Anaerocolumna sp. AGMB13020: one gene and its partner. The protein of the gene in region 1 interacts with the protein of each later gene in a pairwise test. Links are inferred from orthologs where the notes say so. Each region holds a gene or a part of one and is shown on either strand. Other genes may lie near its edges.

Region 1 (9,391 bases):
AACCACTTTGAGAAAAAGGAACTGAACAGGAATTATTCCGGCAATCAGGTGTTTGAAATATTATTTTTTCATTCATTTCATCATATACATTAAGTACTTCCGTGATGGGTTTATTTAATGCACTTATATCTGCTATGATACATATTTCCTCCGCTTTCGGATTAATTATTTCGATATTTCCACAAACATTTGTAACAATAACCCCATCACGTATTGAATGTAAAATAGTATGCAGCCTTTCCATATTTCGATACAGATTCTTTTCATTTTTCAGATTTCTTGTATTTAAGATGTAGACCATTAATGAGACACCAAGGAAAATTGCGGAGCGAACAACCGCCGCCAAAATCATTTCTCCATCCCGATCATACGGAAGAACGGACACGATATAGGTACAAGAGGTAAATACGGTCAGTAAGATACCTGTTCTTTTATACCAGAATACACCAAGTAAAATGGGGATATAGTATAAATGCTGCGGGATATTATAAATTCCCACATTTAAACAGAGTAGATTCACTGCCAAGGAAATCAAGAAAGAAGCTGTAAAAATTATATGTTTCCCCATAAAATAATTCACCTCCAGTTACTTTGTCCTATTACTCGGCTTCCTGTATATTTATACTGCTCTTAATGCCGTCAGGGTTTTATCCAGCTTCTCTTTTGCCCAAAAGAGCATTCCTCTATCCGGATATTTTCTGAAATCACTTTCCAGTGAGGCTATTGCAAACAGATAGAAATCGTACCATAAAATACGTATTTTTTCTGTTTCTGTGAATCCTTTTTTCCCATAACCTTCAAGAAAAGCCGGTTTCTGATAATGAGAACGGAAACCAACTTCCAATAACTCATCTCCCCATATACAGCGTTCAAAATCAATAAATCCGGTTATTTTATCTTTCTCAACGAAAACATTTCCTGCCCAAAGATCCCAATGAACTAATCTTGGTGTGGTTACCTCATTAAAACTTTTTTTATGTTTCAATAACATCTTGTTTATGCTTTCAAAATCCATGCCAATATCCAGACTGATTTTCTCTGCATCCAGAAAGATTTTCTCCAGAAATCCTTTAAATACATCAAACCAGTCAGAATCCGTTACAATACTGTTATAATAGCCGAAACCATTACCAGTTATCTCATTGACAGCAGCGTTGTATTTTCCAGTTTGCCGCTCTACGGAATCCTTTTCCTCTTCTGTCATTGCTTGCTGAATGCTGCTAAAGCTCTTTCCAGCAAGCTTAGTCATAAAGAAATAATCACTTGGACAAATTGAGTGAGAAAAATCATGAAACAGCACTTTTGGCATGGGTATATCGGGATACTCAGAAAGCAGTTCCATACAGCCCACTTCTGCTCTCATGATATCTACTTCACTCGACATGACAAGAACACCCTCCGGCGGGGCTATCTTTAAAATAACCTCTCTTTCATCACTTAAAGTAATTAAATAAGCAGCATTAAAATACCCCTCTGTTAATTCCTTCCAATCCAGAAGTTCTGCCTGGGGAAATGCCAGGTTTACCATTTTTTTTAATGTTTCTTCCGTAATATTGCTTTTTGTTATACTATTCATAATTATACAGGAATTAAATCCTTCTCCTTTCATTTGTAAAAATCACTTCCTATACGGGCGGTTTTATATTATCTGTTTCCCGATTACCCGTTTCTCGTTTATAACTTTTATAGCTTAAATACCATTGAAGCGAAGACAGTATTCGTAAAATCAGTAATATAGCAAAGACCCTTCGGAATGCGGACAGGTTATTGCCTATAAACTGATAGAATTTAACACCCGCTAACGGCATAATAGCATTGCTTAAGGTGATAAATACAGTATAAATAGAAATGCTTAGAGTCTTATTATTTTCCGGTATCACCGACAACAGGTATTGAGGCATATTCAAAGGGACTGTGGCAAATGCCAGATTTGCAATAGTATTCAATATAAGAAAAACTACTGGCCCAATTTCAATAGGAAGGCTGGTTGAGATAATCATACACAAAGGACATAAGGCAAGCCCCAGATTCCCGAAGATCACACCAAATCTCGGTCCCTTTCTTTCATTCAGCCTGCTCCAGAATCCAATAGTCAAAAACTGAGCCAATGCTGCACCAATCGCAGCGTAACTTAACCAGGCTTCATTCATCTTAAGATAATTTACCTGTCCAAGAAAATACAAGGTCCAATCAGCTTGCCAGAATAGATAAAAGAATAATGCTCCTCCCAGAAATTTCACAAAGGGCTTATGATGCAGCAATTCCTTAAAAGCAATTCGAAGGTCTGCATAAGACATGGACTCTTTCTTCCCAGTATACCCTCCTTTTATCTTCCTTACTGTTATTACCTGTATTATAAGGATAGCAGCTATAAACCAGTAAAAGCTTTGGTGCATCCTTATCTTACTATCCGTACCAGAAGCCGAAGCCAGCAAAGCACCTGTAATAAGGGGAAGAGCTATGTTAAAGAAGAACATTCCTCCGGTTCTGACTGTAAGTATCCGGTTTCTGTTTTCAAAAGGTACAACATCGGAAAAATAAGCTTGCCAGGAGGCATTATAACCAGTTAATGGCCCCACGGAAAGACATAGAAACAGTATAAATACGGGAAATGCAAAACTGCCAAGAAAAGGTACAAAACCAATGAATAGATAGAACAAAGCCAGCGCCATAAGAGATAATGACACCATCATTCTCTTATTTTTCATACGATCCGTGAGAATACCAAGAGGTATTAAGACAATCACCCCAACAAATTGCGGTATAGAAGCAACAAGACTGATTTCAGCATCCGAAGCCCCCAGACGCAAGGCAAAAAGGTTATTATTATTGTTCATAATATTCGTAGCAATAGCAAAAAGCATTCCCTCTACGGCAAACATCAGTAAGGCATTATTTTCAGGCCGGAAGAAAGAGGAAATATTTCGTTGAAAGGAAGCTGTAGTAAAATTCTGCAGGCATTTTTTCATATATTCCTCCTTGGACTTTTGCATGTATTTTGTATAGAATAAACAATCTCTTGCCCTGACGGATATTTCTCTGGATATAATGACCTTATAAATTTCGTTTTCTTTCATATATAGTAGCATAATTTATACATTTTACAAGTATTTCTTTGATTATTCTTTCATTTTTTCCAGAGCTAAGTTAAATACTTGCATGCACTGATTCAGCTGAATTGCACTGGACAGAAAGACCTTTCCACTAAACTCTAGAAAAACTTCTATCATAAAACCAATACACAGAAAAAGCAGCCACACTTCTATTAGGGCACTTGGCTGAATGTCACGGCAAAGTTTAAACGCTACTACTGAAGATGGAATCTTCCAAGTAATAAACAATAATAATCTCATACACCAATGTCGATAAAACTCAGCTTTGCGAAATAGAAATCTGCTGCTCCTTCAATTGTATTTATTATTTTAAAAGCCTATATTAATAATTCTTATTATAAAATAGCTGTATTATACTCACGGAGGGAATACCTTCTGCTATTGCACGAAACAATTTATTATTATCAGCTGACTTATTACAGTTTCTGATACCACTCTTTTAAGGAAAACTCCGCCTTTTTCAAATGAATATTAAATCCTATATCTTTATCAGCTTCTTCCTGGGTATCATAAATAGCAGTACTCCAATCCCACCAGAATACACCGCTGAACCACTCCTCCTTTGAGAATACCTCCAGACAGGAGTCATAGAAAGCTGCCTGCTCTTCTTCGCTTCTTTCGAACTCTGTATGGGTAAAATCCCAAGGCATCATAGCACATCCGCTGGCACTTCGTATACCAATCTCCATAAATATAACAGGTTTCTGTAAGGACGCACTCACTTCTTTTAAACGTTCAGCTACTTTCAGCCATTCCTGCTTCATATTTTCTTTGGTATCTCCAGGTTTCTTCCCAACTTTATAATATGCACTGGTACCAATATAATCAAGACTGTCAAACCAGCTAACTTCTTTTTCTCTACCATGGTTTGCATTATAAACCAGTGGACCTTTATAAATCTTTTTAACTTCTGCTATCGCATTTCTCCAATGTTTTTCTTTTCGTTCCGTTCCACTCATTTCACAGCCGACGCAAAACATTTCACAACCGGTGTCTGCTGCTATCTCAGCATAATGACACAAAAAAGCAGTATAGTATTCAAACCAGGTATCCCAGTAATGATCCTTGCCCCACATATCACCATCCGGGAAATTAATCAATGCTCTCCATACTCCGTCTTCACTGTTAATAACTGGTTTCAAACAGACTTTAACACCTCTTTCATGTGCTCGGTTTATGGTATGGATAATTTCCTTATCAGATAGGGTATTTCGATAATCAAAATATATCTCAGTAGAAGAAAAAGTTTTCTGGTGAACATGAAATGCCAGGCACATCCAGTTAACTCCAATATCGAATAATAAATCCTGTGACTTTTCTGCCTCTTTTGTGAGATAATCTCCTTTTCTGCCATCCCATCCATAGGTAAATCCTTTTATGTCCATATTATCTCCTTTGTGTTTAATTTGATGCAAATTGGTGCATTTTATATTTTTTATTAATGCACTTATAATGCTTTAATCGCATCATAACATATCTCATCAGACAATGCAATATTATACCTGTAATTTGATAAAGTTAAATCATACTTCTTAATTTTTCAAAACATCTGCTAAATTGTATGGTTAAAACATATTATTTTATCTCAAATCATTGAATATGCATTATTCAAACTTTTTTATGCACCAATTACTATTTCATTTTGCTTTCATATAGTGCATTTGAGATACATATTTAATGCATATATTAAACTTAATACATGAAATAATTAAACATTTTCTAACCAGAAACATTAGCATTAATAAAAAACGGTTCTATACTGAATGTTGGGGCGTGCTTGAAAAGCACACTTCCAACATTCTTTTAGTTGTAATAAAATACATCTATAAGAAGCCTCCCAAACGCATTATCCCGACCAAAGTTTAATGTTAACGGAGGTGACCTCTTATAGATGTACCCTAATTATAGCAAGGCATTCTTAGACTTGAAAGATGTTTTTGTAAAAAAAGTGATTCAGGCAGATTCTTTTTTAAAGGTTTTCATTGAAACTAAACCTTCTGAGCAGACCTGTCCTTGTTGTGGCTGTAAAACAAAAAGAGTTCATGACTATCGAATCCAGGAAATTAATGACACTCCTTTCCAAGGTAAAACCGTCATTCTGGTTCTAAGAAAACGACGTTATTTATGTACCTCCTGCGGAAAACGATTTTTGGAACACTATTCTTTTCTTCCTACCTATCACCGCAGAACAAGGAGACTGGCTTTTTATGTTATATCTCTCCTTCGGCAGACTTTTTCTCTCAAGCAGGTTTCAATCCTTACCGGGGTTTCCGTCCCTACAATCTGCAGACTTTTGGATACCATCCATTATGCACCCCCAGATAAACTTCCTGAGGCTGTTTCTATTGATGAATTTAAAGGCAATGCCTCTACTGGGAAATATCAGTGTATCCTCGTTGATCCTAAAAAACACCGGATTCTGGATATTCTTCCAGACCGCACTCAGAGCCATCTGGCTGATTACTGGAGAAACATTACAAGAAAGGAAAGGCTGAAAGTAAAGTTCTTTGTCTGTGACATGTGGCTTCCCTATGTGGAGCTGGCCAGGACCTTCTTTCCAAATGCAAAGATTATAGTGGACAAGTATCATTTCATTCGTCAGGTCACATGGGCTATCGAAAATGTTCGTAAACGGCTCCAAAAATCCATGCCGACTTCTCTTCGAAAATACTATAAACGAAGCCGGAAGCTGATTTTGACCCGCTATAGAAAGCTGAAAGACGAGAACAAACAAGCCTGTGATCTGATGCTCCAGTATAGTGATGACCTACGGTTGGCGCACATGATGAAAGAATGGTTTTATGACATCAGCCAGCTGGAGTCCTATCGTAAGCAACAGCAGGAATTCGATGATTGGATATCTAATGCAAGAGGATGCGGTATTAAAGAATTCGAGAAATGTGCAAAAACGTTCCAGTCTTGGAGAAAAGAAATCTTAAATGCCTTCAAATATGGCATTACAAACGGTGTCACAGAAGGATTTAACAATAAGATTAAAGTATTAAAACGAAGTTCTTATGGAATCCGAAACTTTAACCGGTTCCGTACTCGGATACTTCATTGTACATCATAGGAAAAATGGTCGGGATATGGAGGCTTATTTTGCATGCCCAAAACAGCATACAGTAGAATGAACTATCGAAACAGCTCTAAACGTAAGAAAGGAGCGGGATTCATACGAATCCCACCCCAACTATTGACAAAGAGCCTAAAAAACGAGCAAGTGGATAAAACCACTTGCTCGTTTTTTATATTATATTCAATCATTCAGCTTTAAAGATTAACTTACATAGGCTTAGGTTTGCTTCCTATAATCAAGCTCATTCCAGATAATTAAAGTTATTCCAGACTCATGTAATGCCTGATTAAGTCCATTCCATAACCTTTTCGATAAAGTTTAGCAGCTATCTTCTGCCTCTCTTCTCTGGACAGACTCTTAATATCAGCAAACTTTTTTGTAATCTCGCGTTGAATTGCTTCCTCTTCGCTATCATACTCACTGGAAAGCGCTTCTTGTATATCCGTTCCCGCTATCCCTTTTTGCTGCAGTTCACCTATTATCTGTCGTTTACTTTTACTGCTCTTTTTCATCCTCACATAACTGGAAGCATAACGTAAATCATCAATATAGTGATAACTGATAACGTAACAAATGGCTTCTTGTATAATATCTCCGCTGAATCCGGCCATTTCCAGCTTTCTTTTTAGTTCCGCTTCTGTCCGGTCCATATGCTTAAGCAGTGCCATCGCTTTTTGCTTGGCTCGCTTTATGGCATTGTTGTATAACTCATTCAGAAGTGTCTCTGCCATATTACCTTCTTCTATCAGACCATATTTCTTGATCTCTCTGTCATATAGAGTAAAACGATACCTATCGTCCAGATATACTTTTACTTTATTTTTACCTGTGTTTTCCAGTCTGGTTATAATCATTTTTATTCATCTGCTTCCTTAGCGGCTGTTTCCTTCTTATTTGTTGCTGATACAATGGACAAATTATATTTGTCTCTAACTTTTAATTCAATCTCAGCAAATATCGTAGGATTTTCTTTTAAAAATTGTTTGGCATTTTCACGCCCCTGTCCAATCTTAGCCTCATTATAGGCATACCACGCACCACTCTTAATGACAATATTCTCATTGGAAGCCAGGTCTAAAACATCACCTTCTCTGGAAATACCCTGTCCGAACATAATATCAAACTCCGCTTCTTTAAAAGGAGGCGCAACCTTGTTCTTAACTACCTTTATACGTGTTCTGCTTCCGACAATATCTCCACCCTGCTTCAATGCTTCAATTTTACGAACATCCAAACGAATGGAAGAATAGAACTTAAGAGCACGTCCACCAGTAGTTGTCTCAGGATTTCCAAACATTACACCAACCTTTTCACGAAGCTGGTTGATAAAAATTACAATACAATTGGATTTGCTGATAGCAGCTGTTAATTTACGAAGCGCCTGGGACATTAACCTGGCTTGTAAGCCTACATGAGAATCACCCATATCTCCATCAATTTCTGCTCTTGGTACCAACGCAGCCACGGAATCGACAATAATTATATCCACTGCACCGGAACGAACCATTGTTTCTGTAATTTCTAAGGCTTGTTCCCCATTGTCAGGCTGGGATATGTAGAGATTATCGATATCTACTCCGATTCTTTTCGCATAGACAGGGTCCAAAGCATGCTCCGCATCGATAAATCCGGCAATTCCACCAATTTTTTGCACTTCTGCAACCATGTGAAGAGCAACCGTAGTCTTACCACTGGATTCCGGTCCATATATTTCAACGATTCTCCCCTTGGGTATACCGCCCAAGCCCAAGGCAACGTCCAAGCTGATAGATCCGGTGGGTATAGTTTCTATGTTCATATGGGCAGCCGTATCACCAAGTTTCATAACGGAGCCTTTTCCGTACTGTTTCTCAATCTGCGCCAATGCGGATTCCAGCGCTCTGCTCTTATCTTCTTTTGACATCTTTTTTCTCCTTTATGCGAACTTATGTTCTTGTTTTAATAATAGCTTATCTTTTTAAGTTTGTCAATCTTAAATTCTTATTTCTTTGTTCTTATTTCTTTGTTCTTTCTTTTTATTTTTGGTTTTCGTATTTTGGTTCTCATATTCTGGTTCTCATATTCTGGTTCTTTTTTGTTCTTAATTTGGTTTTTATTTTGGTTTTTAGTTCTTATTTTTGGGTTCTTATTTTTGGATTCTTACTTTTTGATCCTTTTTTGGGTCTTATTTTGGGTCCCTTTTGGTATCCTTTTTTGGGTCTCATTTTGGGTCCCTTTTGGTATCCTTTTATAAGTCTTATTTGGGGATCCTTTTTTGGGGTCTTATTTTGAATCCTTTTTTTGTCTAATTTCTTTACTCTTATTTTATTACAACAACTCCCCCTTTCCTTTAAACTACATTATCAATGTACAGCAGGATAATAGAATGAATATGGAACATTTCATTTTGTTGTGATGGAGGTTATATGATTATTAAATCGGATAGAACAGAATTTGAGATAAACAAAGAAGATATGATAGAAAGCTCCTATGTCAATTTAATGACACAAGCTTTTATATAGAATAACAGAAATATATAAAATTGTAAACCCGCATTTACACATTCTTACATAACAGCTTAATTTATAGTATTTAACATTTTATATATTGTGTTTTATCCTTATAAAAATACTCCAGACATTACTTCACATAAGATTTTCTGTTTAATTTCATGTACTTACCAAAGTGTTTGTGAAAAATTTATGGTTCCCCGTTGTTCACTCTTTTTAAGAATGAAGTTAAGGGAACCTGGCATATATCAAGCATAATATTTATATTCGTTCAAAGATTTTCATACACACTGATATATAATTGGGAATTTGACAGCCGGAAAATATGTTGATTATATCCTGGCATCCTCCGGATATATAAATCCCGGCAACAGCAAGTATGCTGCTCCTTCTTTGACTAAGCGAATTCCGAAAAATAACTGATTCTGAAAAATAACTAATTCTGTACAAAGCGATACTTATGCAATCTGTTCTTAATTGTATGTATTCTTCGGCTGTACAATCTGAGGATTATAACCCTTATCCGTCAATGCCTGAACGATTGCATCCTTGTGTTCGTGTCCGAAGCTTTCCATGGTTATCGTCAATTCAACAGCACTGTTTCGATTTATGGATACGAACTGATTATGATCTAAACGAATGATGTTTCCCTGAGCTTCTGCTATGACATTGGCAACATTAACAAGCGCACCGGGACGATCCGGCAATAA
Region 2 (9,427 bases), 5.3 Mb from region 1 along the record:
ATAAAGGAACGAAATATCATAAAAAAGGCTGCCAGTACATAAAGGATAACGGTAAAGCTATATTAATGGAAGAAGCAAAAGCGGAGGGTTATGAAGCCTGCAGTATCTGCAAGCCTTAAGAAGCCTCTAAATATAAGCTGATTTTATCAGTACTTTTTCGGCATCAATATCAACAAGAATAACATCGGTACCAATCTGCTTGATACAGTTATAATTTATTACATATTCCTGGTCTCTTCCTAAGAAACCCCAGATTTTACAGGGACCCGGTACGATAATATGCGTGATAATGCCGGTATTGACATCGAATTCCAAGTCGCAGACAAATCCCAGTCTTTCTCCGTCTCTGCAGTTGATTACTTCTTTCTGTTTTAAATCACACAGTCTCATAGGGCCTCCTTTTTCAATAGTCAGTACATTTAGGTGGAATAGTTATAGCGGGTTACAGACAGGCATCAGAAAAACTATCTATCTTAATATATGAAAAAAGTAGCATTAAAATATCTTGACCGATTGAATATCTTTCAATATAATCAACTTAAAGATGTTAGAGGGAAGGATAAGGTACAAATTATGAGATGTCCATTTTGCGGAGATGAGAATACAAGAGTTATTGACTCAAGACCGGCAGACGATGGAAGTTCCATTCGAAGAAGACGTCAATGTGATGAATGCTCAAAGCGTTTTACTACTTACGAAAAAGTAGAGACTATTCCTTTGGTAGTCATAAAGAAGGACAATAATCGTGAGCCTTATGACAGGTCGAAAATTGAAGCAGGTGTTTTTCGTTCCTGCCATAAAAGACCCATTTCTGTTGACCAGATGAAAGCACTGGTAGATGAAGTGGAGAATACCATATTTAATATGGAAGAAAAAGAAATTAAGAGCTCTGTTATCGGTGAAATTCTTATGGACAAGCTTAAGGACCTTGATGCAGTGGCTTATGTCAGATTTGCTTCCGTTTATCGTGAATTTAAGGATGTAAATACTTTTGTGGATGAACTTAAGAAGATATTAGATGCGAAACAAGGGTAAACTCCATCGAATGCACAGATTCTGATAAAGGAAGCGTATAACAGCAGATAGCGCCTGTAATATACTCATATGCTATCTGCTGTTTTTAATGTGAGGTAATGATTGCCAGAATTCTGCTTTTTTGCTATAATCATCATGGATGATGCTTCTGCCCCCGGAGAGAAAGGGAAAGGAGCAATATGTTTAGTAAAGTATACAGCGGAACGGTTTTGGGTATTGATAGCAGAAGAATTACCGTAGAAGCTGATATCAGTGATGGACTGCCGGTTTTCGACCTTGTAGGATATCTTGGTTCCGAGGTCAGAGAAGCCAGGGAAAGGGTTCGCATTTCATTAAAAAATTCAGGTTACCGTTTGCCGGCGAAACGAATAACCATTAATCTGTCACCGGCTGATATGCGCAAGGAGGGGACGGCATTTGACCTGCCCATTGCCATATCCGTTCTTGCAGCCCTTGGACTGCTTCTGGAAGAAAGTCTTAAAGATACCCTGTTTATAGGTGAACTAAGTTTGAATGGTGAAGTAAAAAAGGTAAACGGAGTCCTGCCGATAGTGTATATGGCATACGAGCAGGGTTTTAAAAGATGTATTGTACCCTCCTGTAATGTAAGAGAAGGTGCGGTAGTTAAGGGAATTGAAGTATATGGTGTGGATTCCTTGACGCAGGTTGCAGAATTCCTAAGCGGAAACCTGCATCTTGCTCCGTGTTGCTTACAGGCAGAGGATTTAAAACCTAGCAGGGAAGATACGCAAATTGACTTTTCTGATATCGTTGGACAGGAGCTGGCAAAAAGGGCAATTGAAATTGCTGCCTGTGGTATGCACAATATTCTTTTAATCGGACCACCTGGTTCCGGTAAGACAATGCTTGCCAGAAGAATTCCCTCCATTCTTCCTGAACTTTCCTTCGAAGAAAGTCTTGAAATTTCTAAAATATATAGTGTCTCAGGATTATTAGATAATAATCAGTCTTTGATTCTTAACCGCCCTTTTCGTTCTCCTCATCATACAATTACCACCACTGCATTAACCGGAGGAGGAAGATTCCCGATGCCAGGAGAGATAAGTCTGGCTCATATGGGGGTTCTGTTTTTAGATGAATTCCCTGAATTTAACCGAAAGACCATCGAAATTCTCAGACAGCCCCTGGAGGAAAATGAAATAACAATTACTCGACTAAACGGTACCTTTCGTTATCCGGCTAATCTCATGCTTTGTACAGCTATGAATCCGTGCAATTGCGGTTATTACCCTGACAGGAATAAATGCCATTGCTCCTTGTCACAGGTAAGAAATTATCTGGGCAAAATAAGCCGCCCGCTTTTGGACCGAATCGATATTAGCATAGAAGTACCCCAGTCAGATTATAAGGATTTGAATAAGAAGGGAGGAAGAGAAACCTCTGCTGCGATTAGGGAGAGAGTTATGAAAGGGAGACTGGCCCAGACGGAGCGGTACAAAAAGGATCGGATTCATTTTAATTCCCAGCTTACCACCAGAATGCTGCAGGAATACTGCGCATTGGGTAAGAAGGAAGAAAAATTGATGGAGGAAGCTTATGCCAGATTAAACCTTAGTGCCAGAACCTATCACAGGGTATTAAAGGTAGCCAGGACTATTGCGGATCTGGATGGAAGTGAAAGCATACAAGAAAAGCATTTAAGTGAAGCTATTTGTTATCGCAGCATGGATAAGAAGTATTGGGATTAAAGCTAATGGCAGACTCACTAAGAAAATGTCTTTTAGGAAATCATTTCAGGAGGTCAAATGACAAAAAAAGAATGCTGGTTCTGGTTATGCGGTATAGAAATGAGCATAAAAAAGAAGAATTTAATATTATCTTATTTTTCTTCCATTGAAGAGATATTTGAGGTAGACTTCGAGGAATTTAAGAAGATACCGGAATTAAATGAAAAAGATCTGGAACGTATCAGTGGAACCAGACAGAGGAGCAAGGTGCAGGAAAGCTATGCTAAACTAAAAGAGAAAGGCATATATTTTGTATCAATAGAGGACGAAGTGTACCCTGGAAAATTAAGAAATATCTATGAGGCACCACTGGGGTTATTCTATAAAGGAAAGCTTCCGGAGGAAGGTAAAGTCCACATTGCAGTCGTCGGTGCAAGAAACTGCTCGGATTACGGAAGGGAAACAGCCGTATCTTTTTCAAAAGCTTTCGCAAGAGCGGGAATTGGAACCATCAGCGGACTTGCAGCAGGCATTGATGGTGCTGCCCATTGGGGGAGTTTGGCGGCAGAAGGAACGACTTATGCAGTACTAGGGTGCGGAGCCGATATTTGTTATCCCAAAGAAAATTTTAACATTTATCTGAATACTGCTGCCAAGGGAGGAATTATCTCAGAGTATGTACAGGGGACAGGGCCAAGAGCATATCATTTTCCTATGAGGAATCGGATTATCAGCGGATTGGCAGACGGGATACTTGTAGTGGAAGCCAGAGACAAAAGCGGTTCCTTGATAACCGTTGATTATGGTTTGGAGCAAGGCAGGAATATCTATGCAGTACCGGGAAGACCAGGAGATATACTCAGTAATGGATGCAATAACCTGCTTAAGATGGGGGCTAAATTATGCACGGAACCAGAGGATATACTAGAGGATTACATGGATTTCTGTAAAAATATACCTAAACTCATGAAAAAAAATGATAAATTACTTGAAGACAGGGAAAAAATAGTGTATGCTTGTTTAAGCCGTATCCCAAAACACCTGAATGAAATAGCCGAAGAGACAGATATGGCTATCGGAGAATTGGCTCAAATACTTTTTCAGTTGGAATGGAAGAATTTTATTAAGCAAACAAGAGCAAATTATTATATAACAGATATCTGACGAAGGGAGCTTTACAGCCTGCTCTCCTTTGAAGAAAATAGAAATAGTTTACCAGATAGGGGAGTGCACATGAATCTAGTTATTGTTGAATCACCAGCAAAAGCTAAAACAATCAAAAAATTTTTAGGTGCTAACTACGAAGTGGTGGCTTCAAACGGACATGTTAGAGACTTACCAAAAAGTCAGCTGGGTATTGATACTACGAATGATTATGAACCGAAATATATTACCATAAGAGGCAAAGGAGATCTTCTGGCAAAGCTCAGAAAAGAAGTGAAAAAAGCAGATAAAATTTATCTTGCAACTGACCCTGACCGTGAGGGTGAGGCGATTTCCTGGCATCTTACGAAGACTTTGAAACTTGAAGATAGTACCTGCAGCAGGATTACTTTTAACGAAATAACCAAAAATGCAGTGAAAGCTTCCATAAAACAGGCCAGAGATATCGATATGAATCTTGTGGATTCTCAGCAGACCAGAAGAATACTAGACCGTATGGTAGGTTATAGTATAAGCCCGCTCCTTTGGGCAAAGGTAAAAAGAGGGCTGAGTGCCGGACGTGTTCAATCCGTCGCACTTCGTATAATCTGCGATCGGGAAGATGAAATCAATGCTTTTTTACCGGAAGAATACTGGTCACTGGAAGGCAGCTTTCAGGTTGAAGGTGAGAAAAAACCTTTAACAGCCAAGCTGATTACTTCCTCTCTGGAAAAGAAGAGTATCTCATCAGAACAGGAATTAAACGAGATATTAAAAGATCTTGACAAAGCGGATTATAAGATTTCTGAAATTAAGAGAGGCGAAAGACAGAAAAAACCGCCGTTGCCCTTTACTACCAGTACTTTGCAGCAGGAAGCCGCCAAGACCTTGAATTTCTCAACGTCAAAGACCATGCGACTGGCGCAGCAGCTTTATGAAGGTATTGATATCAAAGGCCATGGAACCATTGGTTTAATAACCTACTTAAGAACAGATTCCGTTCGTATATCCGAAGAAGCGGAGAACTTTGCCCGTGAATTCATTGAGAAGAACTATGGCAGCAGCTATAATACCGAGGCAGAAGAAAAAAAGAATACTGGAAAGAAGATACAGGATGCCCATGAGGCAATCAGACCCACCTATACAGATCTGACACCGGTAATCGTGAAGGAATCCCTAAGCAGAGATTTATTCAGGTTATACCAGCTTATATGGAAACGATTTGTAGGCAGCAGAATGGCGCCGGCCAGATATGAGACCATTAATGTTAAAATAGATGCAAAGGGATATAAATTCAGTACATCTGCATCTAAAATGATTTTTGACGGATATCTCAGCGTTTATGCGGAAGAAGAAGAAAATGAAAGCCATGCAATGTTAAAGGATATTTCGGAAGAATCCAAAGTGAAGTTTCTGGAGTTCAATCCCGCCCAGCATTTTACCCAGGCACCACCTCACTATACAGAGGCGTCTCTTGTCAAGACACTGGAGGAACTGGGTATTGGAAGACCCAGTACGTATTCCCCTACGATATCTACAATTTTAGCAAGAAGGTATATCGTGAAGGAGAATAAGAATCTCTATGTGACAGAACTTGGTGAAGTTGTTAACAATATTATGAAGGAAGCATTTTCAACAATTGTTGATGTTAACTTTACAGCAAACCTGGAATCACTTCTGGATAAAGTGGAAGACGGCAGTGTTTATTGGAAAACTGTTGTAAGAAATTTCTACCCCGATCTGGATGAAGCTGTCAATAAAGCAAAAGACAGTTTGGAAGAAGTCAAGATAGAAGATGAGAAGACTGATATTATCTGTGAGGAATGCGGAAGGAACATGGTAATCAAATATGGACCCCACGGAAAATTTTTAGCATGTCCAGGTTTTCCTGAATGCAGGAATACAAAACCTTATCTTGAAAAAATCGGTGTAGCCTGCCCGTTATGCGGGAAGGATGTGGTTATTCGTAAGACAAAGAAAGGGCGTAAGTACTACGGATGTGAGAATAATCCGGAATGTGAATTTATGTCCTGGCAGAAACCTACGGATCAAAAATGCCCTAAATGTGGAAATGTGCTTATTGAAAAAGGTAATTCTTTGGTATGCCTCGATGATAAATGTGGCGGTATTGTTGTGAATAAATAAGAAATATACGAAAAACAGATATATTATATTAAAATGTGCGTCAAAAAGAAGAAATAACTATTGTTTTTATGAAAAAGGTATGATACTATTTATCTAATGTTAATACAACTTATCAGAAATAGTTCTTCTGGTTTCTGATAAAGGCAGTTTTGTTGCTGTCGTATCCAAGATTTAAATGACCGGTATCTTATATTGCGAATTAATTACTGGTTATTTAGAAGAATCAGATAAACAAGCGGGGGTACTGGGAGGTTATTTCATGAGTGTACAGTTGCTCGATAAGACGAGAAAGATTAATAAGCTATTACACAATAACAATTCTCACAAGGTAGTTTTTAATGATATCTGTGAAGTGTTAAGCGAGATTCTGGAATCCAATATTCTGGTAATCAGCAAAAAAGGTAAGGTTCTGGGTATTAAGAACAGAGAAGATATCGTAGAAATCAAGGAATTAATCAAAGATGCCGTAGGTGGTTATATTGACCAGATGTTAAATGAGCGTCTGCTTAATATTCTTTCTACCAAAGAGAATGTTAATCTATTGACACTTGGCTTTGAGCTTGATACAGATATTAGCTATCAAGCAATTATTATTCCTATCGATATTGCAGGGGAGAGGCTTGGGACATTGTTTTTATATAAGAGCATAAAGCCTTACGACCTGGACGATATTATTCTCAGTGAATACGGTACCACAGTTGTTGGACTTGAAATGATGCGTTCTGTAAATGAAGAGAATGCGGAAGAGAGCCGGAAGGTTCAGATTGTTAAATCGGCAATCAGTACTTTGTCCTTTTCTGAATTGGAAGCAATTATTCATATCTTTGAGGAACTGGAAGGAAATGAAGGTATTCTGGTAGCCAGCAAGATTGCTGACAGGGTCGGTATAACCAGATCGGTGATTGTGAATGCTCTTCGTAAATTTGAAAGTGCCGGAGTTATTGAATCACGTTCCTCCGGTATGAAAGGTACTTATATAAAAGTACTTAATGATGTTGTTTTCGATGAGCTTAAAAAACTGAACAAGTAAATTATAGAAATATTACATTATTTTAACAAAATAGTGAGAAAGATTAAGAGAATGGATTTATAAATTGTATACAATTTATAAATCCATTTTTTATGCAATTTATTCATTATATATACGAAAATGTCGAAAATTAGGAGCACTAATTAACCGTATTCATAGGTTTTAGACAAAAAGATTTTCCGCATAAATAGTGCATTTGAGCTATATTTCGAATAATTTACAATATATGATATAATAGTACTAATTTATAAAAATTAGCTTGTTTTTTTGTCGTAATATATTTATAATTGAAGCTAGTTACGAGAGATGTGTGAGTTTGTTGAAGCTATTCCACTAAGTTTTCACACAATGCCCTTACAAATCGCAAGCTGGCTTGCGGTATTGCTTGATAAAATACGTGAAATGTACTTTTATTTCATAGGTTATCAAGTAGAAGAATTGATAAGCGGGAAAGAGGTAAGTATGATTAATTCAGATTTATTCAATTATGTAAACGTACTGAATAAGGCGGCCGATGCAATGTGGACAAGGGGTCAGTTGTTAGCCAATAATCTTGCCAATGTCAGTACACCAGGATATAAACGACAGGATATCGAATTCCAGACTTATTTAGCCAATGCACTCAAGGGACCTGGCAATCTCGACCAGAAAGTTGCTGGTATAGACTTGAAATCAATAGCATCAACTGTCTATACGGATAATTCGTCCTTAAGCTACAGGCTGGACGGTAATAATGTTGATATAGATACGGAATCTGCTAAAGTAGCAGAGAATCAAATTAACCATAGTGCTATGCTTGAAGCTATGTCACACGAATTTAGCAGAATAAGAACAGCATTGTCTAATAATTAGGAGGAAGTTAGATGTCAGTTATTGATGCAATGAATATAAGTGCCAGCGGTATGTCAGCACAAAGACTTCGTATGGATGTCATATCGCAAAATATTGCTAATGTCAATACTACAAGAGATGAAAATGGAAATGTGGTAAGGCGTAAGATCGTAGTATTTGAGGAACGTAACCAGAGTCCCTTTTCTAAAATTCTTGGGGGAAAGATAAATGAAGCTATGGGAAATGGTGTGAAGGTTACAGAGGTGAAAGAGGATACTACCACACCGATGAATGTTGTTTATGATCCATCACATCCAGATGCTGATGAAGAAGGTTATGTAACTTATCCAAACATTAATACGGTAACGGAAATGGCCAATTTAATTGATGCTTCCAGAGCATATGATGCCAATGTTACTGCATTTAATTCAATAAAAAGTATGGCGTTAAAGGGATTGGAAGTAGGAAAATAACAGGGGGATTAATTGATGGATATTACACTGCTTAATGGAATATCGGGTATAAATGCATATAGTGCTAATAATACAGGGGTGGAGAAAGCCACAAGGAATGATGCGTTTGATAGTGTATTCCAATCTGCTCTTTCTATGTTAAAAGAAACAAATGATTTATCGAATGCTGCAAAAGAAGCTGAGGTTTCCTTTGCGTTAGGGCTGTCTAATAACACTTATGACCTTCAGGTTGCTCAGGAAAAAGCTAACCTGTCACTACAGTACACTGTTCAGGTAAGAAATAAGGTAATAGAAGCTTATAAAGAGATTATGAATCTCCAATTCTAATGATGGAACTGAAGGAGCTGTAATATGATTGACAGACTAAAGCAAGTACCGGTTCAGTTGCTTAACCAATGGAATAAATACACCAGCAAACAGAAAACGATTATTATCGGAGTTGTTGCTACGATTTTTCTGGCGCTTGTCATATTGGTTACCGTATTGAACAGGACTGAATATAAAGAGTTATTTACGGGCGAGAATAAAAAAGACGTTAGCACTATCGCAGGTCTGTTAAAGGATGAAGCAATCGCCTATCAATTAAGCAGTGATGGTATGACTATCGATGTGGATAAGGACAAATTCTCTGATGCGCTATTGCTTGTTTACGGGAGTGGTGTTCCCACATCAGGATTAACCTTGGACCAGTTGGTGAAAAATGATTTAAGTACCACCAACAGTGATCGTAATTTAAAGAATCATTTATATGTGCAGACTGAAATCAGAAATTACCTGATTAAAATGAAAGGTATCAAAGAGGCTCAGGTTACTTATGTGCCATCTGAAACCACATACAGCGTTTTGACCGAAAAGAAGGATTTACCGGCCAGTGTGGCCTTGACCATAACAGATGAATTTGACGTTGCTAATGCAGCTGCTGTTGCAGAATATGTAGCTGCGGCTATTGGAAATGAATCTACTGATAAAATAAAGATTATAGATCAGAACGGAGCACTCTTGTTTGGAGGCAAAGATGACCTTTACACGGGAAGTGCGAATTCTGTACTGGAATATAAAGAAAAGCTTCAAAACACCTACAA

What was found.
Region 2: the proteins of recA (region 1) and dprA interact in binary tests that used the Bacillus subtilis proteins (3 or more experiments, as listed by UniProt). The link is inferred for Anaerocolumna sp. AGMB13020 from one-to-one orthologs.

The regions. Positions count from the first base shown.
Region 1 is NZ_CP136910.1:985-10,375, reverse strand. Bases 6,073-9,024 are described here. They hold recA (recombinase RecA), read right to left. Parts: upstream 8,096-9,024; coding sequence 7,049-8,095; downstream 6,073-7,048. Other genes in these bases: R2R35_RS00015 (regulatory protein RecX), read right to left, coding at 6,453-7,046; R2R35_RS00020 (ISL3 family transposase), read left to right, coding at 6,073-6,186. Also shown: R2R35_RS00040 (sensor domain-containing diguanylate cyclase/phosphohydrolase), read right to left, coding at 1-568; R2R35_RS00035 (phosphotransferase family protein), read right to left, coding at 620-1,609; R2R35_RS00030 (MFS transporter), read right to left, coding at 1,626-2,969; R2R35_RS00025 (glycoside hydrolase family 113), read right to left, coding at 3,530-4,498; more of R2R35_RS00020, read left to right, coding at 5,005-6,072; ilvA (threonine ammonia-lyase), read right to left, coding at 9,155-9,391. UniProt on the Bacillus subtilis protein: Multifunctional protein involved in homologous recombination, DNA repair and competence.
Region 2 is NZ_CP136910.1:5,349,439-5,358,865, forward strand. What follows is about bases 1,857-4,844. They hold dprA (DNA-processing protein DprA), read left to right. Parts: upstream 1,857-2,801; coding sequence 2,802-3,887; downstream 3,888-4,844. Other genes in these bases: R2R35_RS22455 (YifB family Mg chelatase-like AAA ATPase), read left to right, coding at 1,857-2,744; topA (type I DNA topoisomerase), read left to right, coding at 3,957-4,844. Outside these bases: R2R35_RS22440 (ComEC/Rec2 family competence protein), read left to right, coding at 1-119; R2R35_RS22445 (YlmC/YmxH family sporulation protein), read right to left, coding at 127-390; transcriptional regulator NrdR, read left to right, coding at 574-1,035; more of R2R35_RS22455, read left to right, coding at 1,215-1,856; more of topA, read left to right, coding at 4,845-6,011; GTP-sensing pleiotropic transcriptional regulator CodY, read left to right, coding at 6,271-7,041; flagellar basal body rod protein FlgB, read left to right, coding at 7,504-7,893; flagellar basal body rod protein FlgC, read left to right, coding at 7,905-8,345; flagellar hook-basal body complex protein FliE, read left to right, coding at 8,361-8,672; R2R35_RS22490 (flagellar M-ring protein FliF C-terminal domain-containing protein), read left to right, coding at 8,697-9,427. UniProt on the Bacillus subtilis protein: Protein that helps load RecA onto ssDNA during transformation. Binds cooperatively to circular ssDNA, is able to bridge different segments of DNA. Favors the loading of RecA onto SsbA- or SsbB-coated ssDNA and formation of RecA-DNA filaments.